Regions from separate parts of the Neobacillus sp. DZ-9 genome, predicted to be linked through region 1. Evidence: riboswitches for the same ligand, from Rfam matches in the RefSeq annotation. Region 1 holds a riboswitch; each other region holds the start of a gene.
The links. Region 1 has a riboswitch for S-adenosylmethionine ahead of AC59HZ_RS11235 (peptide-methionine (S)-S-oxide reductase). Riboswitches for the same ligand answer to the same signal wherever they lie in the genome.

Region 1 (7,972 bases):
AACCCATAAAATGATTATGGGTTCTAGCTGTTTTATCTGGAAGGTTGATGATGGGAAAATGTATAAGGTAGCAATAGTTGATGACGATCGAATTATCCGTAAAGGATTATCCAGTGTTATACCATGGACGGAATATGGATTTGACTTGGTTGGAGTAGGTGCCGATGGTGAACAAGGTCTGGAAATTATAAAAGAGCATGATCCACACATTGTTATATCCGATATTCAAATGCCTTTTATGAATGGACTAGAAATGACTAAGGTGATCAAAGAACATAATCCCAAAACAAGAGTGATATTTTTAACGGGTTATGAAAATTTTAAATATGCCCAAGAGGCAATTAAATTAAAAGCTTATGATTACCTCCTTAAACCAGTGGAAACTAGTGAATTGATTGAAAAGCTGAAACAAGCTGCAATCGAATTAGAGCTAGAGCTGCGAAAAGAAAATTATATCACCGAAAGCCAATATTATTTTCAGCAGCAATTACTTAAAAGGTTAAGTCTTAACGGCCTTACGAACGATGAAATTGTTAAAGAGCTAAGAATAGTAGGAATGGAGCCTAAGGAGACAATTGGTGCGGTACTGTACGTCAAAATGGACCAAACAGATTTTGGCTCCCTCCACAAAATGGAGACGGTAAAGGACTGTATTATGGAGCACGGCAGAAATATCCTTGATTATTATAAAATTAAAGGCTGTGTTGTTAACGCTGAAACCGAGCATTTTGCTGTCTTTCTATTTGGGTCCGCTTTACTGGCAGAGGATTTTACTCATTCAATTACCAATATAACCAGTGAATTCCTTTCAACAGTACAAGAAAAGCTTCATACGACCATTACGATTACAAGGGGAAGAATCTATCATGAATTGGCACACCTTAGATGCGCCTTTCGAGAAGCAGTAAAAGCGATGGATTTTCGTCATATGGTAGGTATCAATCGTGCGTATTCTATTGAAGAAATTGAAACTTTAGAGTGTGCGGAAGTGGCTGAACAATTAAAGATTGAAGAAGATTTTTTCAGATATATTTCCCTGGGACTTCCGGAAAAAGTGACGGAGCTATTAGAGAATGCTAAAAATGAACTTCTGACAAATAAAAAAGTATCCCTGCAGGAAATGGTTTTGTTTGCGGTTAGGCACATTGGATTAATTTTTTATGAATCATCTAAAATAGCAAAAAACTGGGACTATACAAAATTCGGTAATATCGAGAGCAGGCTAGTAAAATTGCAGACCATCGATGAGATCTTTTCCGAGATTAAAATAATTGCTGTCGATTTAGCTGACTTTGTAAAAAGACTAAATGGAAATCGAAAGCACACACTGGTTGATAAGGCGATTGAATTCATTCGCGACAATTACAATGTAGCCAATTTAAGTCTCCAAACAGTGGCTGAAGAAGTTCATGTGAACTCGGCCTATCTGAGTAATCTTTTTAAAGTAGAGAAAGGCTTCAACTTTGGAGATTTTCTCCTTGAAACGAGGATGGAGAAGGCTATGGAGTTATTTCAGAAAACAGATTTGAAAACCTATGAGGTAGCTGGAATGTTAGGATACTCTAACCCCCAATATTTCAGCAGCAGTTTTAAAAAATATACGGGTTTTTCGCCAATCGAATTTAAGAAGCTAAAATAGTCATATTATTTCGGAACTCGAGATAAAAATAAATGACCCTGTAAAAAAACGGAGATGAAAGGGGTGGAAAAATTACATTGCCAAAGATATTGAAGGATTCCAGTTTTATTAGGATACTGATATTTTTTATTCCATTGGCCGTATCTGCAAGTCTAACGTCCATTTCTCATGTGATTATAAATGGAACCTTGAGCAGGGCCGACCATGCTGAGGCCATTATTGCCAATTACGCTATTGCCTTTTCTTTATTTGGAATCCTTGAACGTCCCGTCTTAGTTTTTAGACAAACGAGCTCAGCATTAGCAAAAGGGAAAGCTTCCTTCAACAAAATTGCTGCTTTTTTTATCAAGGTTTCGCTTACAATAACAGCTCTTTGTTCATTAATTGGTCTCACTCGGCTTGGGGAATTGGTGTTTAAATATGGCTTTAATGCCGAAGCTGAATCTATGGCTTCCTTGAGGGTAACCTTTCTCGTTCTTTCAGGCGTCATCTTATTTTCCGGTCTCCGCTGTTTATATCAGGGAATGATTATTAATAAGCTGGAAACAAAATGGTTAACCATTGGCGTCGTTGTTCGGTTGGCAGGTATGTTTGCTGTCGCCGCTTATTTGAATTTATCTCATCATGCAAATACAAGTGCTGCAGGTGCGATCATCTTTTTAGCAGGTATGGCAATCGAGTGCTTCATTAGTGTCTGGCGGGGGAATTCGATAGTTAAAGATAACGATAAGGAAACTGAAACAACATTAAGACAAAAAGAAATTTCTAATTTTTATTTTCCGTTAGTTTTTTATTTATCCTTCCAAACAATCTTAATCCCGATCATTTACGCATTCCTTGGGAAAATTCAAGATGTACATTTAGGGATTGCCTCCTTCGCATTGGCTTATAGCATTACCAACTTGATACTCAGCTTTTTTATGTACACTCATCAGATTGTCCTGCAATTCTATGAAAAAGACAAACGAACGGTTATAAAATGCGTGATTGTTTTCAGTATCGTTCCATCTGTTTTGCTGGCATTTCTTTGTTTTACAGCTGCCGGCCCTTGGTTTATGAGAACGGTGCTAGGTGCAGACATGACACTGGCAGCTGAAAGTCTGTATGTATTGAAATTTTTTATCATTAAAACATTGGTATTTCCTTGGGTGGATTACTTCGGGGGCATTCTTATGCTTCAAAAAAGTACAAAATCTCTATTAAAACCGCAAATTTTTGATATGGTCGCTGTGGTCCTCGTAATTATTCCGTTAGTATTTTGGAATCCGGCACTTAATGGCAGTGCAGGTGCTATTGCAGCTTCGACAGGTGAATTAATCGGCTTGATTGCTGTTTACTTCGTAATATCTCGCAGGCAAAAAATCCCTCAAGTAACAGAACAGAAGACTATTTAATTTTTTCAAAATATGTTAACTTGAACATTTTTATCGCGCATGGCTCCTCTCTCACTCGTGCGTTTTTTTGTTTTGGTCTTTTATTTGCAATATTTATAGATATATCTGTCAGAAATTTCGAATGTTAGGACATCTCTTTTAATAAAGTAAAAGTAAACGGGCATAAAAAGGCTTATTAGCCAGAAAAAAGCCGGCATGGTAAGTAATAAACCATGTGCTTTTGATTATAAGGGAGGGGTAAAATGCTGCATATTGTAGCCTGTATCAAGCAAGTACCTGATACCAAAATTATCAAGATGAATCCTAAAACAAACACGATGGACCGCAGGACGGCACCTGCGATATTGAATCCATATGATGCTCATGCGGTTGAAGAGGCCGTTCGGCTAAAGGAAAGGTATGGGGGAATCGTATCCGTTGTCACGATGGGGCCGCCTCCAGCTGTTAACGCGATCAAAACGTGTATTGAAATTGGCGCCGATGAGGGGTATTTGATCACCGACCGCCGGTTTGCGGGTGCGGATACATTGGCAACGAGCTATGCCGTGACAAAGGCGATTGAAAAAATTGCCAAAACGATGCCAGTTGATTTGATTATTTGCGGCAAAATGTCCATTGATGGAGATACCGGGCAAGTCGGACCAGGAATAGCAAGAAGGCTGGATATTCCACCGCTGACTTCCGTGAACAAAGTGGAGGAAATAAATCAAGAAGAAGGATATGCCATTGTCCATCGCAAATTGGAGGACGGATATGAAGTCGTCAAGTCCACACTGCCATGTTTGTTTTCTGTAGAAAAAACAATCAATGAAGTGCCATATTCCCCGCTGCCAAACATGATTAAAGCTGCTAGATACAAACCGCATATCTGGTCTGTTGATGACCTGGAAGGGGTTGATATTAAGCAGCTTGGTTTGAAGGGATCCCCAACGATTGTTTCCAAAGTATGGGCTCCGCAAAAACCAGCAGGGGGAACATTCCTTGAAGGCAATCCACGGGAACAAGTGGAGCAGTTGCTTTCTGTCGTGCTTGAAAAGCGAGAACTGTTTGAAGTGAAGGGGGAAATGTAATTGGATTTCAAAGATTACCAAGGTGTTTGGGTATTCATTGAACAAAAGGATGGTGTGGTTGCTTCTGTATCCCTTGAACTATTGGGTGCTGGAAGGAAGTTGGCAGACAAACGGGGAGTGGAATTGGCCGGCATTTTAATCGGTGAAAATGTTAAAGATTTAACAAAAACCGTATTTGAATACGGAGCAGATAAAGTGTATGTCTATGACCAACCCATCTTTAAAGATTACCGAACTGAGTCCTTCATGAGGGCGCTGCTGGATTGCACGGAAAAATATAAACCAGAAATTATCCTCTTCGGGGCTACCTCAACGGGAAAAGACCTGGCAAGCGCAGTTGCCACCGATATGCCGACAGGTTTGACGGCGGATACGACAGAGCTAGATGTAGAAGAGGAAACGGGGTTACTCTTGGCGAGCAGACCGGCATTTGGCGGAAATATTATGGCAACCATTTTGTGTAAAAAATACCGACCGCAAATGGCAACGGTTCGCGCCAAAGTCATGAAGGCGCTGCCTCCTCAACCTGGAAGAACAGGGAAGATCGTTGAAGAAACAATATCCCTAAAGGAAGAAGATATTCGGACAAAAGTCTTAGAAATAGTAAAGGAGACGGTAAAGAAAGTTAGAATCGACGAAGCTGACATCATTGTTGCCGGCGGGAAAGGCTTAGGGAGTTTCGAGGGATTTCAGTTAATCCATCAATTGGCGAAATCCGTCGGAGGAGCGGTTGGTGCCAGCCGAGATGTGGTGGAAGCAGGTTGGATAGAACACGCACATCAAGTAGGGCAAACCGGTGTGACTGTGACGCCAAAAATTTATTTTGCAATCGGAATTTCTGGTGCGATTCAACATATTGTGGGTATGAAAAATTCCGGTTTAATTATTGCCATTAATAAGGATAAAGATGCTCCTATTTTTCAAAACTGTCATTACGGAATTGTTGGCGATGCCTTTGAGATCGTTCCTATACTAATCGAACAGTTTCAAAATGCTTTATCTAGAGAAAAGGTAAGCAGTAGCAGCGAAGGATGAAGTAATTTTGTAAAACAGAAAGGTGGGGTTAGTAAGGTCCCACCTTTGTTTTTTTATTTATTACTTGAATTTCTTTTAAGCGGGTGTTATTGTTAATAAAAATAAATAGCGATAAACTTCTTATCCAGAGTGGTAGAGGGACAGGCCCTATGATACCCGGCAACCATCAGTCAAAATATTGACTTGAAACGGTGCTAATTCCTGCAAAGGTGTTAACCTTTGAAAGATGAGAGAAAAGTATTTCATCATACCAACCTCTCTTTATATCAAAGAGAGGTTTTTTGAATGGTAAGAAGGCTTATCGCTCAGGAGGAGCGATATTAAATGGAAAGAGCAGTGTTTGGTGCAAGCGAATTTTTTAGTCAAAAAGCATTTATTACAGGATTTCGTGGGATTGAAAAGGTTCGAACAGGACATCTAAAAGACTCAAATGTGAAGATAGTAGAAATATGGTTTAATCCTTGGAAGGTATCTTATGATGAAATAGTAGAATTGTTTTTTGACTTACATGACCCTACATCTAGAAAAGGTCAGCAATTTAAAAATCAATCCTTCATTTTCTTTGCTGATCTTCATCAAGTAACAGTAGCGAAACAAAAGAAAAACGACCTCCAACAACTATATAAAAATGAAATTATTACAGAAATTACTCCAGTATGGGAGCATATTAGCTTTTGAATTCATGATAGGGATGTGAACTATGAACTATACGACCGAGCGCACACGGCGCCAAATCATACAAAGTTTTATGCGTGTTTTACAAACGAAACGATTCTCACATATCACGATTCAAGATATATGTGACGATGCATTAATTCATCGCACGTCTTTTTATCGGTATTATGAAAATAATTACAGCCTGCTAAGAGATTTTATTTATCATTATCTGAAGAGATTATTAATTAAGTATGTACACACAGGATGAATTTAAAAAATATATAAGATTCTACGATTATAATTAAATTGAAAGGGATAGACGATGAACCTCTATCCCAATTGTTTTATCCCTTCTGATAAAGCTAAGTTCCCTTTTTCTTTTTCGGGCCCAGATATTCATATTCGCTTGGGTTGATTTTTTTAAAACCACTCGGATGATAAAAACGAAGCAAATCTTGATTTACGACGATATCTGATATCTTGAGTTCATTTTCCACTCTGTTTCTGGTGTTATTGCATGCCTTTTCATCAGAAAAAAGAGTCCCCGTAGTCACGCTATAGCATATTCCCCCTGATTGTATCACTTTCGATGAGACAAAGTCCCCATTTCTAAAAGCAACCCAATTTCGGTGCTGTGGCGATAATAGATCGGAGCCAAATTCGATATAATCTTTTGTATCGATTCCAAGAAGATGAAGAAGAGTCGGTCGCACGTCAACTTCCCCGCCTACTTGATGCTGCAATCCGCCACTAACACCTGGAACATGAATGAATAATGGAACCCTCTGAAGATTAGTATCCATTACCGGTGTAATTTTGTCCTCCTCAAGGGCTTTTGCCAGGGCAGGATAATTGTTACTGGAGAGACCATAATGGTCCCCATAAAGAACGATCACCGACTTATCATATAATCCATCACTTTTCAGAGCATCAAAGAATTGTTTCAATGCTTCATCCATATAGTGCGCGGATTGGATGTATTGATCTAACGCCCAGTCCCCAAAATCTCCTTTTGGGAAATCTGTATCCGCAGGATCAATCTCATATGGAAAATGGTTTGAAAGTGTAATGAACTTTGTGTAAAACGGTTGATTTAAACTTTCAAGCATCCGTATGCTTTCGGCAAAAAAGGGCTTGTCCTTCATTCCGAAATTTTTTATATTTTTCGATGTCATGCTGTAATAAGAACCGTCAAAAAACTGGTCATATCCTAATGCCTTATACATCACATTTCGGTTCCAGAATGTCTTATAGTTTCCGTGAAAAACTGCCGAATTGTATCCGTATCCTTTTAAAATTGCAGGAGTTGCTTGATAGGTGTTCTGTGCTTTGTTTATAAACACAGCGCCTTGATTCAGGGGGTATAGCGAATTTTCAATTAAAAACTCCGCGTCAGACGTTTTCCCTTGTCCTGTTTGGTGATAAAAATGATCAAAATAAAAGGTATGGCCATCATGAGCCAATGAATTCAAAAAGGGTGTGACAGGTTGTCCGTTCGGCAATTTAAAATCAATGATAAAATTTTGCAATGATTCCATTGAAACAAGTATGATGTTCATTCCCTTCGCCTTTCCAAAGAGATCTGGATTGGGAGGGGTATAGGATGCTTTTCGGTAGTTGACCACATTTATAACATTGCTATCGGATGCGAAGACACGTTGACTTGATGAATGTAAATATTGAATCATATCAAAGATAGTATAATTGTACACACCTAGGTATTTAACAATATAATTCCGATCAAATGAGAGGGATAAAAGTCGCGGCCGGTCTTTTTCTGCCAGTGCTAAATTTACAAAAAAAACGGTGATAGATAACATCAAAACGAATTTGAAGGTGATCCGCTTTTCATTTTTCAACTGTTTATATTTGGTGCCGGCAAGAACTATCAAGAGGATTGTATCGGTAAAATAAAAAATATCGAAGAAAGACATCAAACCTGCAGCACTATCCCCTAATTCTGATGCATTAAATTTTGCCTGAAGCAATACTGGGACAGTAATAAAATCATTGAAAAAACGGTAATAAACTATATTGACATACAATAAAAGAGACAAGAAACATTGGATTCCAATCAATACAAGGGTAAAATTCCTTTTGGAAATGAAAGCGAACCCTAAAAAGAAAAGTGAAGAACTGATAGGATTGAAGAATAATAAAAACCTTTGAAAATTATT
Region 2 (7,972 bases), on a different contig from region 1:
AATTAGACATCATGTATGCTGAATTTAGAATATTCTACCAATAAATCAATCAAATAAAGTAATCTTATCTAGAGAGGCGGAGGGACTGGCCCGATGATGCCCGGCAACCGGTTGGACAACCAAGGTGCTAATTCCAGCGGAGCAGAAAAGGCTTCGGAAGATAAGAAGAGAGACCCCCTCTTCTTATTGAAGCGGGGGTTATTTATTTTAAAAGGAGTGGGTGTAATGGCAGAAAATCAAAAAAAGTATCGATTTGAAACATTAAGTGTTCATGGCGGATTAACACCAGATCCCGTAACAGGAGCACGCGCTGTTCCGATCTACCAAAACAATGCCTATCAATTTAAAAACACAGAACATGCAGCAAATCTGTTTAGCTTAGCGGAACCAGGTTACATATATACCCGCATTCATAATCCAACCACCACCGTATTTGAAGAACGTGTCGCTCTCCTAGAAGGAGGCGTCGGCGCCCTAGCAGTCGCTAGCGGGATGGCTGCCATCACACTCGCAATCCTAAATATTGCCGAAGCAGGCGATGAAATTGTTGCAGCATCCAATCTCTATGGCGGAACCTATAATTTATTTGCGGTTACTCTCCCTAAATACGGGATTAAAGTAAAATTCGTAGATGCAGATAATCCGGAAAACTTCCGCACGGCAATTACCGAAAAAACAAAAGCAGTTTTTGCTGAAACAATTGGTAATCCAAGCTTGCGCGTTCTTGATATTGAAAAAGTTGCAGAGATTGCTCACGAGGCTGGAGTTCCATTAATTGTTGACAATACCTTTGCAACACCTTACCTTTGCAGACCAATTGAACATGGTGCAGACATTGTGGTACACTCCGCAACCAAGTGGCTCCTGGGGAATGGCACCACGACAGGCGGCATCATTGTTGATGGCGGTAAGTTTGATTGGAATTCGTCTAAATTCCCTGGCTTTACTACTCCAGATGTAAGCTATCATGATCTTGTCTATGCAGAGGCACTAGGGGCCGTTGCATATATTATCAAAGCGCGAGTCCAGCTCCTTCGTGACCTTGGACCAGCCTTAAGCCCACAAAATGCTTTCTTATTTACACTTGGTCTTGAAACGCTGCATGTTCGTATGAAAGAGCATGTCACCAATACAAATCAAGTCGTTGAATATTTGTTAAATCACCCTGCCGTCAAGTGGGTTTCCTATCCAGGGCACAAAACACATCCAGATCACGAGTTAGCCTATAAATATTTGCCAAAAGGGGCAGGATCTATGGTTATTTTCGGAATTAAGGGTGGAAAAGAAGCTGGAGCAAAGCTAATAGATTCCCTCTCTTTATGGGCTCATGTTGCTAATGTTGGGGATGCAAAAAGTTTAATCATTCATCCGGCGAGTACAACACACCAGCAGCTAGATACTGAAGGACTTAAGGCAGCAGGTGTATCAGAAGATTTAATCCGCCTATCAATCGGTATCGAGAACGTCGAGGATTTGATTGAAGACCTGGAATCCGCGATTGAGTCTGCAACAGGCTTAACTTCGTTAAAAGTAAATGTTTAATATTTCCTAAATTCTTTTTTTCGAAAATTTCATTGACACTCTTTTTTATCCGTGGTACGATAATTTTCGTAAAATAATTACTTAAATAATTTAACGTGTTAATTGAATATATAGGATGCTCTTATCAAGAGAGGTGGAGGGATGTGCCCGATGAAACCCGGCAACCGTCAATTTATTGAAATGGTGCCAATTCACACAAAGCGATTGCTTTGGGAGATGGGAGAAAGGTTATATTAATAATGCCTTTCTGCCTGTGCAGAAAGGCATTTTGTTTTCCTAAAATAGGAATTTTTTCTACCAAACAATCAAACCCTATAATCAAGTAATAGGTTGTAATTTCAGAATTTTAAGTAAATAGGATAAAAAGTAGGTGAAACGACTATGATCTCGATAAAAAATGTCCGAAAAATCTATCCATCGAAACAGGGGCAGTTAAAAGCCGTCGATGACGTCAACCTGGAAATTAAAGAAGGAGAAATTTTCGGAGTAATTGGATATAGCGGTGCTGGGAAAAGTACTTTAATCCGTATGCTCAACGGACTTGAGCTGCCGACCGATGGAACTGTAACGGTAGCTGGTCGTGTTATCTCAAAAATAAAGGGCAGCGAACTTCGAAAGGCACGCCAGGAAATTAGCATGATATTCCAACATTTTAATCTTCTTTGGTCAAGGACAGTCAGCGAAAATATTGCTTTTCCATTAGAAATAGCTGGGGTTCCAAGCTCACAAAGACAAAAAAGAGTTAATGAGCTCATTAAGCTAGTTGGTCTTGAGGGCAGAGAAAATGCGTATCCATCACAGCTGAGCGGCGGGCAAAAGCAGAGGGTCGGAATTGCCAGAGCACTCGCGAATAACCCAAAGGTTTTGCTTTGTGATGAAGCAACCTCCGCGCTCGATCCGCAAACAACCGACTCAATTTTGGAATTATTAGTTGATATTAATAAACGGCTTGGCTTAACCATTGTATTGATTACACATGAGATGCATGTCATTCGAAAGATCTGCCACCGTGTTGCGGTAATGGAAAGCGGAAAAGTGGTTGAGCTTGGTTCAGTTCTCGATGTATTTAAAAACCCTCAACAGCCGATTACAAAACGATTTGTCCAACAAGTGACAGAGCCGGAAGAAACAAAGGATACTGCAGAGCATTTGCTTGAACGTTATCAATCAGGTCTGATTGTCCAACTAACCTTCATTGGGGAATCTGCTGAGCAGCCGATTATCACTAATTTAATAAGAAATAACAATATTACGGTAAATATCCTGCAGGGGAAAATATCACAAACCCAAAGTGGTTCATATGGTACGCTTTTCATCCATATCGATGGGGACGAAAAAGAAGTCATGAATGCAGTTGACTTTATCCGTTCTCAACAGGTAGGAGTGGAGGTGGTAGCAAATGATTAAGGAGTATTTTCCAAATGTTGATTGGCTTATTTTGTGGCAAGAAACAAAAAATACCCTATATATGACGGGGATCTCGGTTCTTGCAACTTTTATTTTAGGGACCTTGCTTGGATTAATTTTATTTCTTACTTCTAATGGAAACTTATGGGGAAATAAACCGGTTAACGCGGTATTCAGTACGATCGTGAATATTTTCCGTTCTATACCATTTATTATCTTAATCGTGTTATTAATTCCGTTAACTACGATATTGGTTGGATCCATGATTGGTGTTAATGCTGCATTACCATCATTAATAATTGGAGCTGCGCCGTTTTATGCGCGGATGGTGGAAATTGGACTAAGAGAGATTGATAAAGGAGTCATTGAAGCAGCCAGATCGATGGGAGCAACAACTGGTACGATTATCTGGAAGGTGCTTCTTCCGGAATCAATGCCGGCACTCATTTCAGGTATTACAGTTACAGCCATTGCCCTTGTCAGTTACACAGCGATGGCAGGTGCGATTGGGGCAGGCGGCTTAGGAAGTCTCGCTTACAACTATGGGTATCAGCGAAACCAAAATGATGTCACCTTTATGGCAACAGTCGTCATTTTACTTATTGTGTTTGTGATTCAATTTATTGGTGATTTCATCACTTCAAAATTAGATAAACGATAAAAAAAGGAGAGGTTAAAATGAAAAAATGGTTAACAGTACTTTTAGCATTAACACTTGCACTTGCGCTGGCAGCTTGCGGTAAATCTGAAGAAAAATCAGAAGGTACTACTGAAAAGGGCAGTAAAACAACAACATTAGTTGTCGGGGCATCTACTGTTCCCCACGCTGAAATTCTTGAAAAAGCAGCACCGCTTTTAAAAGAAAAAGGGATTAATTTAAAAATTACAACCTTTACTGACTATGTTTTACCAAACAAAGCTCTTGCTTCAAAAGAACTTGATGCTAACTATTTCCAACACATTCCTTACTTAGAGTCTCAAAATAAAGAGTTTGGATATAATTTTGTCAATGCTGGCGGAATCCATATCGAGCCAATTGGTATTTATTCTAAGAAATACAAAAAACTAAGCGACCTTCCAGAAGGTGCTCACCTAATCATGAGCAACTCTGTAGCAGACCACGGCCGTCTCCTTTCATTGCTTGAAAAACAAGGCCTAATCAAACTTAAAGATGGCATTGATAAAACAAAAGCTGAATTGAAAGATGTTGTTGAAAATCCTAAGAATTTGAAATTTGATGCAAACTATGAAGCAAAATTATTACCACAAATCTATAACAATGGCGAAGGCGATGCGGTTCTAATCAACTCAAACTATGCGATTGACGCGGGCTTAAACCCAGTTAAAGATTCCATTGCGATTGAAGATAAAGAATCACCATATGTAAACGTAATTGCGGTTCGTAAAGGTGATGAAAACAAGCCAGCAATCAAAGCACTTGTTGAAGTACTTCATTCAAAAGAAATCCAAGACTTTATCCTTGAAAAATACAAAGGTGCCGTTGTACCAGTATCTGAATAAGTACCATGAAAAAGCAGGCGATGTAAGCCTGCTTTTTCATATGGCTGTGTTAAAGGCTAGTGTTGATTTTTAACAAAGTTGACTGGAACGCAAATCAACAACTAAGTTTAAAAGGGCCTTACATATAGATATAGGTAGAAACTGAGGATACATGAATCAACCTAAATGGGTAAAAATACAAAAGACTTTATACCTGAATCCACTTGGCAATTATGAAAAAAATGAGGTATCATTTTAATCGAGTGTGTTTTACATAATTGGATAGTTGTCTGAATTTTTCGAAAACCACTCTTTATATTCTCATTTAGGACATCCTCAATGAAAATAGCTGCTTGGTTTTTACTGTTTAAGAGTTGCTAATACATTTCATTTGTTATAAGATTGGAATGAGAATAAAATGAGAATAGAGTTATAGATCTCCTGTGATCTACAAGATACAAAACATTCTTTTCGGAGGTATTAATATGGCTGGATCAACTTTAACTATCAAGGATTTACACGTAGAAATTGATGGGAAAGAAATCTTAAAGGGTGTAAACCTTGAAATAAAAGGTGGAGAAATTCACGCAATTATGGGTCCTAACGGAACAGGTAAATCTACTTTATCTTCCGCAATTATGGGGCATCCAAAATATGAAGTAACAAGTGGCAGCATCACATTAGATGGTCAAAACGTTCTTGAAATGGAAGTAGATGAGCGTGCTCGCGCAGGTCTTTTCCTTGCAATGCAATATCCAAGTGAAATCAACGGCGTAACGAATGCGGATTTTTTACGTTCAGCCCTAAATAGCCGTTTAGGTGAAGGCAATGAGATTTCTTTAATGAAGTTTATCCGCAAAATGGATAAGCAAATGGAATTCTTAGAAATGGATTTAGATATGGCACAGCGCTACTTAAATGAAGGCTTCTCCGGCGGTGAGAAAAAGCGTAACGAAATCCTTCAATTGATGATGCTGGAGCCAAAAATGGCGATTCTAGATGAAATTGACTCTGGTCTTGATATTGACGCTCTAAAGGTTGTTTCAAAGGGTGTTAATGAAATGCGCGGCGAAGACTTTGGCTGCTTAATTATTACTCACTATCAACGTCTTTTAAACTATATCACTCCTGACCATGTGCATATTATGATGCAAGGCCGTATTGTGAAATCAGGCGGCGCAGAGCTTGCACAACGCTTAGAAGCAGAAGGATATGACTGGATTAAGAAAGAGCTCGGCATTGAAGATGAAACAGTTGGGCAAGAAGCGTAAGCAGTTAGGAGGATTACAATGACAACAGAAACAAAATTACCATTTGATAAAGGGTTTGTGAGTTCTTTTTCAAAAGAGACGGGCGAACCTGCCTGGTTTGCAGAGCTTCGTCTAAAGGCATTAGAACACTTCGAAGAATTGCCAATGCCGCGACCTGACAAAACGAAAATTGATAAATGGAACTTTACACAATTTAATCAGCATGTTGTAAAAAGTGCTGCTTACACTTCACTAGCTGAACTTCCAGAAGAAGTAAAAGCATTAGTTGAAGAGAATAAGAACTTATACATTCAACGAAATCAAACTCCTGGCTTTTTATCTTTATCAGAAGATCTAAAAGCAAAGGGTGTTATTTTTACCGATATTTTCACCGCAGCAAAGAACCATGGCGACATATTGAAAAAGTACTATATGACACAGGCTATTAACGCTGATGAGCACCGTTTAACTGCCCTTCACGCTGCACTTGTGAATGGGGGAGCATTCTTATACGTTCCTAAAAATGTTGAAATCTCTGAACCAATTCAAGCGGTGTTTGTACAGGATGATGCCCAAGCGAATCTATTCAATCATGTGATTGTCGTGGCGGATGACAACAGCTCCGTAACATACGTTGAAAACTATATTTCAACGATGGAAGAATCGAATACACTAGCCAATATTCTAACCGAAGTCATTGCCAATAGTAATGCGAAGGTCCAATATGGTGCGGTTGATTACCTCGCAAAAGGAATCACTACCTACGTGAACCGCCGCGGTGTTGCTGGCAGAGATGCTCGGATTGAATGGGCGCTAGGTTTAATGAATGAAGGCAATACGATTTCCGAAAATACAACAAACCTTCTTGGTGACGGCGCGTATGCCGACACGAAAACAGTTGTGGTTGGACGCGGAGAGCAAACACAAAACTTTACTACAAAGGTCGTTCACTTTGGAAAACACACAGAAGGTTATATCTTAAAGCACGGCGTAATGAAGGATAGTGCTTCTTCCATTTTCAATGGAATCGGCAAAATTGAACATGGCGCTTCTAAATCAAATGCAGAGCAAGAATCACGCGTATTGATGCTTAGCGAAAAAGCACGCGGCGATGCCAACCCAATTCTCCTCATTGATGAGGACGATGTAACTGCAGGACATGCAGCGTCAGTTGGCCGTGTTGACAAAATCCAGCTCTATTATTTGATGAGCCGCGGCATTCCGAAAAAAGAAGCTGAACGCTTAGTTATTCATGGCTTCCTTGCTCCAGTTGTAAACCAGCTTCCGATTGAAGGAGTAAAGAAACAGCTAACTGAAGTGATTGAAAGGAAAGTACGCTAATGAATATCGGGGAAATTCGCAAACAGTTTCCAATCCTAGATCAAGAGGTTAACGGCAAGCCTTTAGTATATTTGGATAGTTCAGCAACTTCCCAAAAGCCCCTAAAGGTTATTGAAACCGTTGGAAAATATTATCGTGAAATCAATTCCAATGTCCACCGTGGTGTGCATACACTAGGAACAAGAGCTACTGATGCATACGAAGGTGCCCGTGAAAAGGTTCGTAAGTTCATCAATGCCAAGTCGATTCAAGAAGTTATTTTTACAAGAGGCACAACTACTTCCATCAACACAGTTGCAGCAAGCTACGCGGCGGCGAACCTGAAGGAAGGCGACGAAATCGTTATTACGCATATGGAGCATCATAGTAATATCATTCCTTGGCAGCAGGTTGCCAGACGAACAGGTGCCCAATTGAAGTATATTCCACTTCAAGAGGATGGAACAATTTCACTCGAGGATGTACGAGCAACAGTGACACCGAATACGCAAGTTGTTTCGGTAATGCAGGTTTCTAACGTTCTTGGTGTCATCAATCCAGTCAAAGAAATCGCCCAAATTGCCCATGAAAATGGAGCGATTATGGTAGTGGATGGTGCGCAAAGTGCCCCGCATATGAAAATTGATGTTCAAGATTTAGATTGTGATTTCTTTGCTTTTTCAGGACACAAAATGTGCGCTCCGACCGGCATTGGTGTTCTTTATGGGAAAAAACATTTGCTTGAAAAAATGGAGCCAATCGAGTTTGGCGGCGAAATGATTGATTTCGTTCAATTATACGAATCAACATGGAAAGAACTACCGTGGAAGTTCGAAGGCGGTACACCGATTATTGCAGGTGCTGTGGGTCTTGGTGCTGCTATCGACTTTTTAAATGAAGTGGGATTAGACAATATTGCCGAGCATGAACATAAGCTTGCAGCCTATGCTTTA
Region 3 (7,972 bases), on a different contig from region 1:
AGACTTAAAGATTTTGCATCCTATCAGGTCAATAAGGAGCTTTGTCAGTATGCCAAAGATGATTTCATCTTCTTACACTGTTTACCGGCACATCGCGGCGAAGAGGTAACGGCCGAAATCATTGACGGACCTCATTCCGTTGTTTTTGATGAAGCAGAAAACCGCTTACACGCACAAAAAGCAATTTTAAAATTATTACTAGCATAATAGTATTTATTTTTTTGAGATTTAGTGTATAATAATGCTATTGATTGAATAATAATACACTCAAACGTAAGGAGATATAAAAAATGACGAAAGAGAAAATTGTTTTAGCCTATTCAGGCGGTTTAGATACTTCGGTTTCGGTTAAATGGATTCAGGAAAAATACGGATATGATGTTATTGCATTAGGCCTAGATGTTGGTGAAGGGAAAGATCTTGAAGCAATTAAAAATAAAGCGCTAAACGTTGGCGCTATTAAAGCCATCATGATCGATGCGAAAGAATTGTTAGCAAAGGAATATATTATTCCAGCTTTGAAGGCGAATTGCTTATATGAAGGGAAATACCCGCTTTCTTCTGCCCTTTCACGACCATTAATTTCAAAATTACTAGTTGAGGTTGCTGAACAAGAGGGTGCTGCAGCTGTAGCTCACGGCTGTACAGGTAAAGGAAATGACCAGGTTCGCTTCGAGGTTTCTGTTCAAGCATTGAACCCAAGTTTAAAAGTGGTTGCTCCGGTTCGTGAATGGGGCATGACACGTGATGAGGAAATAAAGTATGCTCAGGAAAACGGAATTCCAATTCCTGTTGATTTAGATAATCCGTTCTCGATTGATGCCAACATTTGGGGTCGTGCTTGTGAAGCTGGTGTCCTTGAAGACCCATGGGCAGAAGCACCTGAAGAAGCATACGATTGGACGAATCCAATTGAACTTACTCCAGACCAAGCAGAGTATGTTGAAATTGACTTTGAACAAGGCGTTCCTGTTGCCCTTAATGGAGAAAAACTTCCATTAGTTCAATTAATTGAAACGTTGAACACTCTTGGCGGCAAACATGGTGTTGGCCGTATCGATCATATCGAAAATAGATTAGTAGGAATTAAATCACGTGAAGTCTATGAAAATCCTGCAGCACTAATTTTAATCAATGCCCATAAAGAATTAGAGTTTTTAACATTGACTCGTGAAGTAACTCAATTCAAGACACAGGTTGAGCAGCAGATGGCAAAGATTATTTATGAGGGCCTTTGGTATTCGCCAATTAAACCAGCTCTTGATGCGTTTATTGATGAAACACAAAAAACCGTTACTGGAACAATTCGCGTGAAGCTCCATAAAGGCAATCATACTGTTGTTGGACGTAAATCTCCATACAGCCTTTATAACGAGGAACTAGCAACCTATACAAAAGGTGATGCATTCGATCACAATGCAGCAGTTGGTTTTATTAAACTATGGGGACTGCCAACAAAGGTTTATTCAGAGGTAACCAAAAAAGAATCAGTTTTAAAATAATTCTAAAGCGCCCTCGAAGCCAAAATTTCGGGGGCAAACTTCTTAGAGGAAGTAAGGGGGAACACTGATGTCCAAGCTATGGGGCGGACGTTTTACAAAAGAAACGAATAAATTAGTCGAAGAATTTACTGCTTCAATCTCTTTTGATCAAAAACTAGCAAAAGAAGATATCGCCGGAAGCCTTGCACATGTCACAATGCTTGGGGAATGCGGTATCATCCCAATGGAGGATGCCGACAAAATAAAAAATGGTCTACTTAAGATTAAAGAGAAAGTGGATCGTAACGAAGTAGAATTTTTAATAGAAGATGAAGATATTCATATGAATATTGAAAAGCTATTAATTGAAGAAATTGGACCTGCCGGGGGCAAGCTCCATACTGGACGCAGCCGTAATGATCAAGTTGCAACGGACATGCATTTATATCTTCGTACAAAAACAACTGAGTTAATTAAATTAGTCGAAGATGTCCAGCAGGCGATCATCAAGCAGGCCAAGGAGAACATAGAAACACTGATTCCTGGGTATACACATTTACAGCGTGCTCAGCCGGTGTCATTTGCCCATCATTTAATGGCTTATTTTTGGATGTTTGAACGCGATAAAGAGAGATTGTTAGATTCTTTGAAACGTGTAAACTGGCTTCCACTTGGTTCTGGAGCATTAGCAGGGACGACCTTTCCGATAAATCGCGAACTTGTTGCCGAATTGCTGGGATTCGAAACAATCTATCCAAATAGCATGGATGCCGTCAGTGACCGCGATTTTATTCTTGAATTTCTATCAATCGGGTCAATCATCATGACGCATATCTCCAGATTTTCTGAAGAATTAGTGATTTGGTCCAGCCAGGAATTCCAATTTGTAGAGCTTGATGATTCGTTTTGTACCGGATCAAGCATCATGCCGCAAAAGAAAAATCCTGACGTACCAGAATTGCTTAGAGGAAAAACAGGGCGCACCTATGGAAATTTAATAGGTTTATTAACAGTCCTCAAAGGATTGCCACTGGCGTATAATAAAGATTTACAAGAAGATAAAGAAGGTATGTTTGATACAGTTGAAACGCTGGAAGGCTCATTAATGCTCCTTGCACCGATGATTGAAACAATGGCCGTGAATAAAGATATCATGCGAAAAGCGATTAACAATGATTTTTCTAATGCTACAGATATTGCCGATTATCTAGTTAGAAAAGGATTGCCGTTCCGTGATGCCCATGAAGTTATTGGAAAAATTGTTTTATATGCGATCCAATCCAACAAATTTTTGCTGGATTTAAGCTTTGATGAATATCAGAAGTTCAGCCCATTATTTGAAGAGGATATTTATAAAGTTTTAGCCCCAGAACATGTAGTGGCTGTCCGCAATAGCTTCGGGGGAACGTCTCCTGAGCAGGTGAAGGCGCAAATTAAACTTGCTGAGGGAAAACTGCAGCAATAATATTAAGCTCGCCAAATTGGCGGGCTTTTCATTTAGCCAAATTATTTGTATGAAAAACTAAAATAGGAGATAATTTCCTTAGGGAAAATTTACAAATTAATGTGTGGAGGTTATATATGAAATATAGAGTATCAGTAGTGCAGTACCATTTACATACGATTAATTCGTTTGAAGAATTCGCCGCCCAGTGTGAGCATTATATAAAAACAGCTGAAGAATTCGGGGCTGAATTTGTTTTGTTTCCCGAGTTTTTTACTACACAGCTTCTTTCCATTGGCAACGGAAAGGGGGAAAGCCTAACCATTGACGATTTGCCAAGCTTTACGGAACAATACCGAGAGCTGTTTTCTAACTTTGCCAGACAGACCAATATGCATATTATTGCCGGTACGCATGTTATTAAAAAAGATAATAAGCTTTACAATACCGCCCATTTATTTTACCCTGACGGAAGAATTGGCGAGCAGGCAAAGCTTCATATAACTCCTACAGAAGTTAAGGAGTGGAGCATGGCACCCGGTAATTCGTTTCAAATTTTTGAAACAGACAAGGGGAAAATAGCCCTTCTTACCTGCTATGATATTGAATTTCCGGAAATTGTCCGTATGGCCAAGGCAAAAGGCGCTGATGTTATTTTCTGTCCATCCTGTACGGATGATCGTCATGGCTTTCATCGGGTGCGTTACACAAGTCATGCACGTGCAATCGAAAATCAAGTATATGTGGTTTTAACCGGAACAGTTGGCTCTCTGCCAACAGTTGACTTTATGAGGGCTAATTTTGGCCAAGCAGTTATTATTACTCCTAATGATATTCCTTTCCCGCCGCGCGGCATTTTAGTGGAAGGGGAAATCAATGATGATATGGTTGTGACAGCCGATCTTGATTTAGATCTTTTGTATGAAGTCCGCGAACGTGGTTCTGTTACAACCTGGCGTGACCGCAGAATTGATTTATACCCTGATTGGGAAAAGTAGGATGTGTTCGGATGTACAGAAGTGAATTTTTTGTTTTCGATAAGGAAAAACCAATGCCGGTTATCATTCGTAATTATTCAAAAGAGGATTTTGACCAGCTCATAGAGATCCAAGCGGAATGCTTTCCTCCTCCTTTTCCATCAGAATTATGGTGGAATAAAGAGCAATTAAATAACCATGTTACCCTTTTCCCAGAAGGTTCTATATGTGTGGAAGTAGATGGAGTATTAGCAGGATCACTTACCGGACTATGTGTGGATTTTGATCCAAAAGAAATGAATCATTCTTGGGAAGAAATCACAGACCACGGGTATATTCGTAACCATAAGCCGAATGGAAGTTCCTTGTATATTGTAGATATTAGCGTTCGCCCAAAGTTCCGAAAACTAGGGCTTGGTAAGTTAATGATGCAGGCCATGTATCATGTTGTGATTGAAAAGGGGTTTGACCGTCTGCTTGGTGGGGGCAGGATGCCAGGCTATCATAAAGTGGCGCATCAAATGACGCCCGAAGAATACCTGGATGCCATCATTAAGGGGGATGTAAAGGATCCTGTCATTACCTTTCTCCTCGGCTGCGGCCGTGTGCCCTTAGGTGTTTCAACAAATTATCTAGATGATGAAGAATCCTGTAATCATGCAGCGATTATGGAATGGAGGAATCCATTCAAATAAAGAATGGGGGATTATTTACAATTGGAGTATAAACGAATAACAAATATTGATGACCCAAATTTTAAAAAACTTCATGATTTAATGGGGAAGATATTCCCGCCTGAGGAAGTATTGGATTATGAGTTATGGAAAGAACCATTAGAAGATCCAAGTATCCGCGTGTTTGTTGCTATTGATGATGAACAGGTAGTTGGAGCTACAGAATACCGCTATTACCCTGATTGGAATATCGCAATGACAGACTTCACCATTATCAGTAAACCAGGGTTAGGCATTGGCCGATTTTTAGCACAGAATCGTTTGAAGGATTTACAATTGCTTGCAAAAGAGAACGAAAAAGAGCTATTTGGTATGTTCGCTGAAATTTATGATCCATATAGAGTGGAACATCATGAATTTGGCGGTGTAAAAGTGATGGATCCTTATGTTCGCAGGGAGGTACTATCCCACCTAGGGTATAAACGTTTAGATCTAGCTTACGTTCATCCATCATGGGAAAATAACGGTGAGGCTGTCTCCGGCCTAGATTTATGCTATATGCCTACAAGCGATGAGGTACATCGTTTGCCTGCAGCGCTTGTAAAAGATTTTCTCACTACGTATTATTCAGTGCTTTCTAATAAACCGCAGGAATGGCTTTTTATGATAGAAAAAATCGATAACAAGGAAACAATTGAATTATTGCCTCTATAAAAAAACTATTGACTTTGACAGAAGATTCAGCTAATATTCATTTTATATTCTTGGAAATTTAATGAAAAATTATATATCTCTTATCCAGAGCGGCGGAGGGACATGGCCCGATGAAGCCCGGCAACCTTCAAGGTAATCCTTGAAAAGGTGCTAATTCCTGCAGGTTTTTATAAAACCTGATAGATAAGAGGAGGAATCCAAGCCCTCTTCTTATGAAGAGGGTTTTTCGTATTTTCAAACTATTTATTGAAGGGGTGCAAAAAATGACTGTTATAAAGGTGGCAATCTTAGGTTTTGGTACGGTGGGTGAGGGTGTCTACCGGACGATTGAATCACATGCTTACGACCTTGAAGCCGTTTTAGGCAAGAAAGTGGAAGTGGCTGCAATTCTAATTAAAAATAAACAGAGGGAAAGAAATATTCGTAAAAATATTTTAATAACTACAGACTTTGAAGAGATACTCAACTTGCCAAAGCTTGATATTGTAATTGAAGCCATTGTAAACAAGGAGCCGACCTTTACATTTTTGCAAAAAGCAATTGAGCGGGGCTGCCACATTATTACAGCCAATAAGGAAATGTTTGCACACCATGGAAAACAACTGAATGAGCTTGCAGAACAAAATAACGTCTCTGTGGGCTTTGAAGCCACAGTTGCCGGGGGAATCCCGGTGATTCAAACACTAAAACAACTATTAAAAATTAACCGGGTTCAACAAATTCAAGGAATATTAAATGGGACCTCGAATTTCATCCTAACCGAAATGAGAGAAAAGAAATGGTCCTTTGCCGAAGCACTGCTTCAGGCTCAAGAAAATGGTTATGCAGAAGCAGATCCAACCAATGATGTCGAAGGCTTCGATGCATTCTACAAAACAATGATTCTAAGCCGAATTGCATTTGGGGAAGAACCGAATTGGCAGGATGTTGAACGTGAAGGAATCACTTCCATCACAAGTGAATTAATTGACGCTGCCGAAAAGTTAGGATTGAGGTTTAAACATATTGCAAGTATCTCTAAGGAAGGCGGCCAAATACAGGTATCTGTTAAGCCGGCTCTTGTCGGGAAGGAGAATCCTTTTTATCATGTAGAGGGCGTCGAGAATGCTGTTAGTGTTCATTCAGATATTGTTGGCAGAATTACACTGCAAGGACCAGGAGCGGGAATGTTTCCTACCGCCAGTGCAGTTATCGAAGATTTGGTATATGTCTGCCTAAATAATCAGAAGGATAGAACATTTAAAGTTGAGGATACGACAGTTTCTGACCTGCAAAGAAGCTGCAAAGAAGAGCTTTGGTTTGTACATGCTCAGAGCAATTATTTTCAAAGCATTCCGTCTAACTTGATTGAACAAACATTCAAACAAGCCTATATAATCAGGGCGACAAAGAGGGATGTAGAGGGGCTGGCTAATCAAGATAAGGAAATTTCTTATTTCCCAATAGTGGGTGAGTATCAGGCAGCAAATGAAGACAAAGTATTGACAGCTCAATAGTAAAAAAAGAGGGCAGCAGCCCTCTTTTTTTAGTTTTTTAAGAATTTGAAAATAATCAGAAAAAATCGTTCGTAACTAGGGATAAGTTTAGACATAATCGTATGTTGAGCATATTGTGTAAAAGCTCGACCTATGGACTAGTTATTGAATACAAGGGAATGGAGGGGGCGGCATGTTAGGAAATAGCTTATATGAACTTTTGCTGACCAAGCTTATTAATTCATTCACTTATGAGTTTTGGGTGAAACCAGAAAGCGTTCATCGGATTGATAAACAATCACGCGAAAAACCTGTAAATGCAGATGGGAAAAATTATATGGTTGGACCAGGAAATGGGGAGTATTATGATGAAGCAGGAATTAGTGTTTCAGTGGGAAAAAATGGAGTAATTGTCCTTGAACATACGGAAATAAATACTTTTGCCGTGTTAGTACATGAAACAGAAATTAACGATATTACTCATATTGCCATTGTTTATGATAATAGATATCCGTATTTATACATTAATGGTGAATTTGTGAAAATTGGTGAACGAAGCCCTAAAAGGTATGTCTACCCGACAGGGATTATTGGTAGTTTGTCAGGCGGATCTTTTAAAGGAGAAATCAAAGAGATTAGGCTTTGGGACCATTGCCGGACTAATAAACAACTTAAGACTTATATGAATCAACAGATAAGTAGAAACAAAGAGGGGCTTTACGGAATTTGGCCAGATCGTCCTGTAAAAGAAACGGATGTAAGAGTGAAGCAAAAAAACACCCAAACCACCCAAAAAACTAGTAAGGCAAACAGAGAAAATAAAAAGAATCAAAATATTGAAGTCAGTATCATTATTCCATCTTATAATAAATTTCCACTCAATATATTTACCCTTTACTCACTCGAACAACAAACATTTAATCCTTCAAAAATAGAAGTAATCTTTATAGATGATGCATCTACTGACCAAACAGAAGAAAATCTTAAAGGTTATAATCCACCTTATCATTTTAAATATATCCGTAATAAAAGTAATCTTGGAAGAGCAAATGTGCGAAATTTAGGTATTCAAGCAGCAAAAGGGAGCATCCTGATTTTTCTAGATGCTGAAATGATTACAGAACCAGATTTTGTTGAAAAGCATTTTAAGTATCATCAATCTCAAAATAAGGTTATTTTGTCAGGTGTGATGCATTCTAAGAAGATT
Region 4 (7,972 bases), 130 kb from region 1:
TACTCACTTCTATTTACTTTTACTCACTAAACCCATACGACATATCATCCGGATCGGAGCCTACTCGTTCATCTTTGTTGAGCCCATCAATTTTTTCCATATCCTCTAAAGATAATTCAAAATCAAAAATATCCGCATTTTCAATGATTCGCTGCTCTTTGATTGATTTTGGAATGGTAACCACTTTATTTTGCAAATCCCAGCGTAAAATCACTTGAGCTGGGGATTTCCCATGCTTTGCAGCAACTTCAGTAATCACTGAATCATTTAATAACTGTCCTTGTTTAAGCGGCGACCATGCTTCAAGCTGAATACCTTCCTTTTGGCAAAAAGCTAGTAACTCTTTCTGTGTTAGATGTGGATGATATTCGACTTGGTTGACCATTGGTTTAATTTCGGCATCCTTAAGCAAGTCCTCTAAATGATGAATCTTAAAATTACTTACACCAATTGCCCGGACACGTCCGTCTTTATATAACTTTTCAAGTGCCTTCCAGGTTTCTTTATACTTGGTTTTTCCTGGCCAGTGAATTAGGTAAAGGTCCAAATAGTCCAGCCCAAGTTTCTTCAAGCTGGTTTCGTAAGCCTTAAGCGTTGAATCATACCCTTGATCAGAATTCCACACTTTTGATGTAATAAACAGTTCTTCTCTTGGTATACTTGCCTCTCTAATCCCTTGACCTACGCCCTCTTCATTTTGATAAATGGCAGCTGTATCAATGCTTTTATAACCATTTTTAATCGCCGACTTAACAGATTCAACAACTTCGGAACCTTCCTTTACTTTAAAAACACCGAGCCCAAACCATGGCATTTCAACACCATTATGTAGAGTTGTTGTATCCTTTAAACTTGTTGGCATTGATATTCTCCTTTCTTTGGCAAAAAATTCTCCTACTTTAAATACTATAATAAGTTGTGAAATTTATCCAAGAGCTATGCTCAAAAAATAAAGCACCCAAGAGAGTGCTTGTCTGAAATCTTTATTCTGCTGCTCGTTGAATAACAATATCCTCAATTACACGATGCTTACTTAATTGCCCAGTATGTACAATCTGCTGACCACAATTTTGCCTTTTGCGGACCTTTTGATTTACTTCATTTAATAGAAGACCGGAAAATAATAAATATGGGACAACAATCACCCGTCCGGCCGCACCGTTGCTAATATTCTCCAAACCTTCTTCGAGTCTTGGTTCAGCCGCTGCCAAAAAACAAACTGAAACCCGCTCCACACCAAGACGCTGACGAATACCAAAAGAAATTTCTGTAAAGGCATCGTGAATACTGGGATCACTACTTCCTCTCCCGACTATCAGGAGAGAATCGTTTGTAGATAAATCTGAGACAGTATCTCTAACAAGTTCAGCAACACCATCAAGGAGGATCCCCTGAACTCCGAAAGGATCCTTTACCTTTATAGGAATGTGAGGATAATTCTCACGCAAGGCAGAAAGAGCATAAGGGATATCTTCCTTTATATGACCGGCAGCTAAAAGGAACAGAGGAACAACAGTCACTTCCGTTGCTCCCCTTTCTACACATCGCTGAAAGCCCTCTTCAATTAATGGGCGAGTCAATTCTAGGAAACTGACTTCCTGAATCGGGACATTAATCCTTTCCATTACCCTTTGGATAAAGGAGATGGCTTCCTCCGCCCCTTTTTTCGAACGAGTTCCATGGCCAATGTATAGAATTGCCTTCACGGTGATTGCTCCCTTCACTCGAAACCTTCTAAATTATGTTCTTCTCTCGCAGATAATTTAATACCTGTTCTACCGCTTCTCCAACTGAAACCTGATGAGAATGAATGGTTATTTCCGGTTTCTCAGGGGCTTCATAAGGAGAATCAATCCCTGTAAAATCTTTTATCTCTCCACGGCGCGCTTTAGCATAAAGCTGCTTTGGATCACGTTTTTCACATTCTTCGATTGGACAGCTAACAAAAACTTCAATGAATTCTCCCTCAAGAAATAAATCCCTTACCTGTTCCCGATCAGAGCGGAAAGGAGAAATAAAGGCGGTTGTGACGATTTTTCCGCTATCCACGAAAAGCTTCGCCACTTCCCCAATACGTCGAATATTTTCTGTTCGGTCATGGTCTGAAAATCCAAGGTCTTTGTTTAAACCGTGGCGAATATTGTCTCCATCGAGAACATACTCATTAATTCCTTGGCGGAACAATTCATTGGAGACTGCATTAGCAATTGTCGATTTGCCAGAACCAGAAAGACCAGTAAACCAAAGTGTACAGCTTCCATGTCCATTTTGTGCATTGCGATCAGATTTCGAAATGGTTGTATCGTGCCATGTAATATTCGTTGATTTACTCATCTTAGTTCACCCTTAAACAGTTGTTTTTTCTCTCATGCCTTCAATTAGAACTTCGACCACTTCTTTTCTGCTGAAGGTTGACGGTGGAAGCTGTCCGGCACGAAGTAATTCTCTAACCTTTGTACCAGAAAGAATCACACGATCTTCCTTACCATGCGGGCAAGTTTTATCCGATGCCATACCATCGCATTTTGTGCAGTAGAAGCTATGCTCAAAGAATAAAGGTTTAATTCCAAGCTCTTCTTCTGTAAAATTACTAAAAATGTGCTGTGCATCGTAGGTTCCATAATAGTTGCCTACTCCAGCATGGTCACGGCCGACAATAAAGTGGGTACAGCCAAAATTCTTCCGGGCAATCGCATGAAAAACTGCTTCCCTAGGGCCAGCATATCGCATTGCAGCTGGATAAACTCCAAGCTGAACACGTTCTTTAGGATAGTAGTTTTCTAGTAATACACGATAGCTTTTAAGGCGGACATCTGCTGGGACATCGTCAGACTTTGTTTCACCAACAAGCGGATTAACAAACAGTCCATCAACCGTCTCAAGAGCTGCTTTTTGAATATACTCATGGGCGCGGTGAATTGGATTACGAGTTTGGAAACCAACAACAGTCTTCCAGCCTTTTTCTTCAAATAACGCACGGGTTTCCTTTGGCTCGAACCAAACATCTCCGAAAACGCCTTTTTCCGGTTTTTTAACTAGGACTACATCACCAGCAACATAAACAGGGCCTCTTTCAAATAGACGTTTCACACCAGGATGAGCGAGTTCATTTGTCTTATAAACTTCAAGAGCTTCTTTCTCTAAGTCTGGCTCATACCATTCAGAAACCTTAATGACTCCATAAACTTCATCATTATATTTTAACTTAATTTCCTCACCCGCAACTAGCGTACCTGCAAATTCATAGGATACAGGCAGGGTAACAGGAATCGACCAAATCGTATTATCCGCCAAACGCATATTGCTTACAACAGACTCATAATCTTCTTTCCCAAGGAATCCTTTTAATGGACTAAAAAGCCCAATACCAATCAATTCGAGGTCACTTAATGCAATCGCATCAATATTAAGTACTTTTTCAACATTTGAAAAATCATAGTAAGGATCGAAGGCTTCTACAAGCTTTCCTCCATGAGGTTTTGGTAAAAATGACATAATGATCAACCTTTCTTTACTAGTTTAAATTCATTTGTGATTGTTGTATTAGAAGCCGCACCAGATGGTGAAGACTTTCTCATTAAGGACAGAACTCCGAAAACGGAGATGAGAGCTCCAATCATAACGATGATTGGGTAAAAGTTTTGGACAATTACTAATTGGATGATCGTATAGGAAAGCACCATTGATAATACGGGTGAAACAATCCAAACTTTCAACAACTGTACAACAATGTCCTTTTTCAAAACGGATTTCCCATGCTTGGCAAAACCAATTCCTATAATCGAAGACGTAGTGATTTGCGTTAATGGCACCGGTATTCCGAATATGGAAGCAGCAGTGACAATGCTTGCTCCAGTACCTGAAATGACACAGCCTTCTTCTAACTTAAGTGTGGTAATTTTTTTGCCATTTGTTTCAATCACTTTGTGACCAAGAAGGAAAGCACCTAAGGCAACCGCCAGACCACCCCAAAGAACTCCACTTCCTTTAGACATTAAACCCGCAGCCACTAATGGTCCAACAGCATTTGCCACATTGTTCATTCCTGCTGAAAAGGCTTCGAACAATCCCATGAGGATAACCATTACTACCAAAATGGGCCCAGCCTTTGACTTTTCAACAAAGGACTTTATTGGTTTTATTTTTAAAAAACTGGCAGCAAGGATGGCAATCACAAAGGCTGCAAAGGGTGTGAACAGCCAAAACACGGCAATCCATAAAAGCTTCCCTAGGTATACCGATTGATAGACAATGCCTGCGCCAACCACAGAACCTACCGTAACTTCACTGGTGGATAGCGGAATACCAAAAACATTTGCTAAAAATAAGGATAAGGCTGCTGCAGCTAACACAATTAAGGCAATCGCATTTGTAAAGGTACTGCTTGGAACAATACCGCTGCCAATTGTTTTGACAACCTCCCCGCCACCAAGCCAGGCACCTAGAAAGACCACTATTCCACAAAGGAATAAAGCCACTTGTTTTTTTATTACTCCGGCGCCATAGGAAATTCCCATTGAGGCGGCTGCCCCGCTGGCTCCAATATTTACGGCAAAGAATATTCCGATGGTAACAGCAATAATTGTAAGCGTTAGAACCCCCTCCTTACGATGAGTGCAAACCGCACTCAGTTTTGCTGCTTCCAGTCCAGCGCCCTTCACGTGAATCACCATTAGAGCTTACAGCCTGAGTACAAGGAAAACATCCTATACTTGGATAATTACGATCGTGCAGTTCGTTATAAGGAAGGTCTTTCTCGCGGATGTAGGACCAAACTTCATCCCAAGTCCAATGAATCAATGGACAAATTTTAATATTTTCAAATTTGTCATCCTTGTTTAGAAATTGAGTATTCTGCCTTGTTGGTGACTGCTCGCGGCGAAGCCCCGAGATCCATGCTTCCTTCTGGGTCAGCGTTTCCCTTAACGGAATTACTTTTCGAATTTGACAGCATTGGTTTGGATCCCGTTTCCATAAAGCTGATCCATATTGGGCAGATTGTTCATCCAATGTAAGTGCCGGCTGTTTCTTTTCAATTTTCAGTGTAGGGAAGCGGGCTTGGATTTTATCAATGACATCATAGGTTTCCAGAAAATGCAGCCCCGTGTCTAAAAAAACAATATGGGCATCTGGTTTCACCTGGTGAATCAAATCAATTAAAACAATTGCTTCCGCACCAAAACTGGATGCATAAACAATTTTCTCTTCTAGATAATTACTATAGGCCCACTTTAGAACACCAAGAGCTCCCTTTGTTTCATCTTCTATAGAAAACGAATCTGAAATTTGATTCCAATTTTCATAAGTTACTGAACTCGTCATTTCTTATTTGCCTCCTCTCAGTCTATAAAAAAAGCAGTCTTCCATCAGAAATATGGTGAAGACCGCCTCTAGTTTGTCTAGTCAGCGCGTTTATTCGATTGAAAACGAACCTTTTCATTTTTCTCAATTTGTACTACCTTGCCATCTTGCACCACTAGGGTGATGGATCCGAATTTTAATGTGCCAAGCATTTGCTCAAGGTGTGAAGCAATTTCTTGCCATTCTGATGGTTTCAGATAATTCGCCCCCCTTTTCACAAAAACGCCTCTCCCATTAAGGAAAGGCGTCTTCACTTATGTAAAACACCTTATCTCCCAAAATGAGCACATTTTGCTGGAATTAGCACCTTTCTTTGTAGGTTGCCGGGCTTCAACGGGCCAGTCCCTCAGCCGCTCTAGATAAGCGATATTTAGTTGATGTCATTAATCCTACTATACCAATAGGGATTCGTCAATATAAATGATTAAAATATTTTAACAATTTATTTTGTTTAAAAAACTGCAATTAGCATAAATGAAGGATGCTGTGAAAAAGCAACAATAAAAAGGATTGCAAGCCTCGCTTGCAACCCTTTTTATTTATACCATGATTTTGCAAATATCGTTTGTAAACTCAACTGGGTCATTAATTGGAAGACCTTCAATTAACAGAGCCTGATTATACAGCAGGCTCGTGTATAAAGACAATTTTTCTTTATCGTTCGCAAATGAATCTTTTAACGATTTGAATACTTCGTGATTTGTATTAATCTCTAATACCTTGTCCGCTTTAATATTTTGGTTACCAGGCATGGCTTTCAAAATTTTCTCCATCTCGATCGTGACTTCACCATCAGTGGTTAAACATACCGGATGGGTCTTTAATCTTTTTGAAACTCTAACATCCGTTACTTTGCCTGATAAGATGTTTTTCATATAATCAAACAGGTCCTTATTTTCCGTCGCTTCGCCTGAATCATTTTGCTTATCATCTGCCTCAATTCCGAGATCACCGCTAGAGACAGATTTGAATTCTTTTTCCTTGTAGTTCATAAGCATTTTAATCGCAAACTCGTCAATATCATCGGTGAAATATAGAATCTCATAACCTTTGTCTGCCACTAGCTCCGTCTGTGGCAATTTTTCAATTCTTTCAATGGAATCACCGGTAGCATAATAAATATATTTCTGATCCTCCGGCATTCTTGAAACATATTCATCTAAGGTTACCATTTTCTTTTCTTTAGAAGAATAGAACATCAATAGATCCTGCAGTTCTTCTTTATGTGTTCCGAAATCACTGTATACACCGTATTTTAACTGTCTGCCAAATGACTTGTAAAATTCATCATATTTTTCACGTTCATTTTTCAATAAAGCTTGTAATTCGCTTTTGATTTTCTTGCTGATATTTTTCGCGATCAGCTTTAACTGGCGGTCATGCTGCAGCATTTCACGTGAAATATTCAGTGACAAATCCTCAGAGTCGACCATACCTTTGACAAAGCTAAAGTAGTCCGGAAGTAAATCAGAGCATTTGTTCATAATCAATACTCCACTGGAATATAGCTCTAAGCCCTTTTCAAATTCAGGTGAATAGTAATCGAACGGAATGTTTTCCGGGATATAAAGGATGGCATTATATCTTACTGCCCCATCAACACTGATATGGATATGCTTTAAAGGCTTATCAAAACCATAATGCTTTTCTGCATAGAAATTAGCATAATCTTCATCAGTCAGGTCCTTTTTGTTCTTGCGCCAAATTGGCACCATACTATTGATGGTTTGTTCTTCTTGATAATCTTCGTATTCATTTTCACTGCCTTCTTTAAGTCTTTTTGAAGAAACCTCCATTTTAATTGGGTAGCGAATAAAGTCTGAGTATTTTTTAATGATCGATTTTAAACGATATTCCTCTAAATACTCATCGTAATTCTCGTCTTCGGTATTCTCTTTGATTTTTAAAATAATTTCAGTACCTACGGAATCTTTCTCACATGGCACAATCGTATATCCTTCTGCACCACAAGATTCCCATTTGTAGGCCGTATCGCTGCCTAACGCTTTGCTGGTAACGGTAACAACGTCAGCCACCATAAAGGCAGAATAAAACCCGACACCAAATTGACCAATGATTTCATGGCCATCCTTCACTTCATTTTCGCTTTTAAAGGCTAAAGAGCCGCTTTTGGCAATGGTTCCAAGATTATTTTCAAGCTCTTCCTTTGTCATCCCAATTCCAGTATCGATGATTGTTAGGGTCCTGCCTGCCTTATCAGCATTTACCTTTATGTAGTAGCTATCTTTATCAAAGGTTAAAGAATCATCTGTTAACGCTTTATAATATAGCTTGTCAATGGCATCGCTTGCATTTGAAATTAACTCTCTTAGAAAAATCTCACGATGAGTATAAATGGAGTTAATCATCATGTCTAATAGTCGTTTGGATTCAGCTTGAAACTGTTTTGTTTCCATCATTTAAGATATCTCCCTTCAAATTTGAAAAATCAATTCCTTTATATACTCGTTAGCACTCCATCACTTTGAGTGCTAACCCATATTTTAAATAACATAAATATTTTTTTTAGTCAATAAAAAACTGCCCAAGATTTTAACCTCGGGCAGCTTGCTTATTTTTTATTTATTGGAATCCGCTTTATCTTTTTTAT

Region 2: another riboswitch for S-adenosylmethionine. It lies ahead of AC59HZ_RS21795 (methionine ABC transporter ATP-binding protein); the one in region 1 lies ahead of AC59HZ_RS11235 (peptide-methionine (S)-S-oxide reductase).
Region 3: another riboswitch for S-adenosylmethionine. It lies ahead of AC59HZ_RS23490 (homoserine dehydrogenase); the one in region 1 lies ahead of AC59HZ_RS11235 (peptide-methionine (S)-S-oxide reductase).
Region 4: another riboswitch for S-adenosylmethionine. It lies ahead of AC59HZ_RS10655 (YezD family protein); the one in region 1 lies ahead of AC59HZ_RS11235 (peptide-methionine (S)-S-oxide reductase).

What each region holds. Positions count from the first base shown of each region.
Region 1 covers NZ_JCAIOL010000003.1:579,914-587,885, reverse strand. The annotation lists gene AC59HZ_RS11255 (response regulator transcription factor) at 59-1,639, shown strand; gene AC59HZ_RS11250 (multi antimicrobial extrusion protein MatE) at 1,717-3,033, shown strand; gene AC59HZ_RS11245 (electron transfer flavoprotein subunit beta/FixA family protein) at 3,276-4,103, shown strand; gene AC59HZ_RS11240 (electron transfer flavoprotein subunit alpha/FixB family protein) at 4,104-5,138, shown strand; SAM riboswitch class I at 5,256-5,371, shown strand; gene AC59HZ_RS11235 (peptide-methionine (S)-S-oxide reductase) at 5,463-5,816, shown strand; gene AC59HZ_RS11230 (TetR/AcrR family transcriptional regulator) at 5,839-6,063, shown strand; gene AC59HZ_RS11225 (LTA synthase family protein) at 6,158-7,972, opposite strand, start outside.
Region 2 covers NZ_JCAIOL010000008.1:138,743-146,714, reverse strand. The annotation lists SAM riboswitch class I at 62-167, shown strand; gene AC59HZ_RS21800 (O-acetylhomoserine aminocarboxypropyltransferase/cysteine synthase family protein) at 226-1,542, shown strand; SAM riboswitch class I at 1,661-1,765, shown strand; gene AC59HZ_RS21795 (methionine ABC transporter ATP-binding protein) at 1,924-2,949, shown strand; gene AC59HZ_RS21790 (methionine ABC transporter permease) at 2,942-3,610, shown strand; gene AC59HZ_RS21785 (MetQ/NlpA family ABC transporter substrate-binding protein) at 3,628-4,470, shown strand; gene sufC (Fe-S cluster assembly ATPase SufC) at 4,935-5,720, shown strand; gene sufD (Fe-S cluster assembly protein SufD) at 5,739-7,040, shown strand; gene AC59HZ_RS21770 (cysteine desulfurase) at 7,040-7,972, shown strand, end outside.
Region 3 covers NZ_JCAIOL010000009.1:219,479-227,450, forward strand. The annotation lists gene argF (ornithine carbamoyltransferase) at 1-207, shown strand, start outside; gene AC59HZ_RS23465 (argininosuccinate synthase) at 291-1,502, shown strand; gene argH (argininosuccinate lyase) at 1,570-2,946, shown strand; gene AC59HZ_RS23475 (carbon-nitrogen hydrolase family protein) at 3,063-3,923, shown strand; gene AC59HZ_RS23480 (GNAT family N-acetyltransferase) at 3,935-4,597, shown strand; gene AC59HZ_RS23485 (GNAT family N-acetyltransferase) at 4,619-5,290, shown strand; SAM riboswitch class I at 5,368-5,480, shown strand; gene AC59HZ_RS23490 (homoserine dehydrogenase) at 5,554-6,786, shown strand; gene AC59HZ_RS23495 (glycosyltransferase) at 6,959-7,972, shown strand, end outside.
Region 4 covers NZ_JCAIOL010000003.1:450,462-458,433, forward strand. The annotation lists gene pgoN (glyoxal/methylglyoxal reductase) at 20-862, opposite strand; gene AC59HZ_RS10630 (sirohydrochlorin chelatase) at 984-1,724, opposite strand; gene cysC (adenylyl-sulfate kinase) at 1,735-2,334, opposite strand; gene sat (sulfate adenylyltransferase) at 2,347-3,495, opposite strand; gene cysP (sulfate permease) at 3,501-4,673, opposite strand; gene AC59HZ_RS10650 (phosphoadenylyl-sulfate reductase) at 4,606-5,322, opposite strand; gene AC59HZ_RS10655 (YezD family protein) at 5,400-5,558, opposite strand; SAM riboswitch class I at 5,627-5,727, opposite strand; gene htpG (molecular chaperone HtpG) at 5,901-7,778, opposite strand; gene ltaS (lipoteichoic acid synthase) at 7,941-7,972, opposite strand, start outside.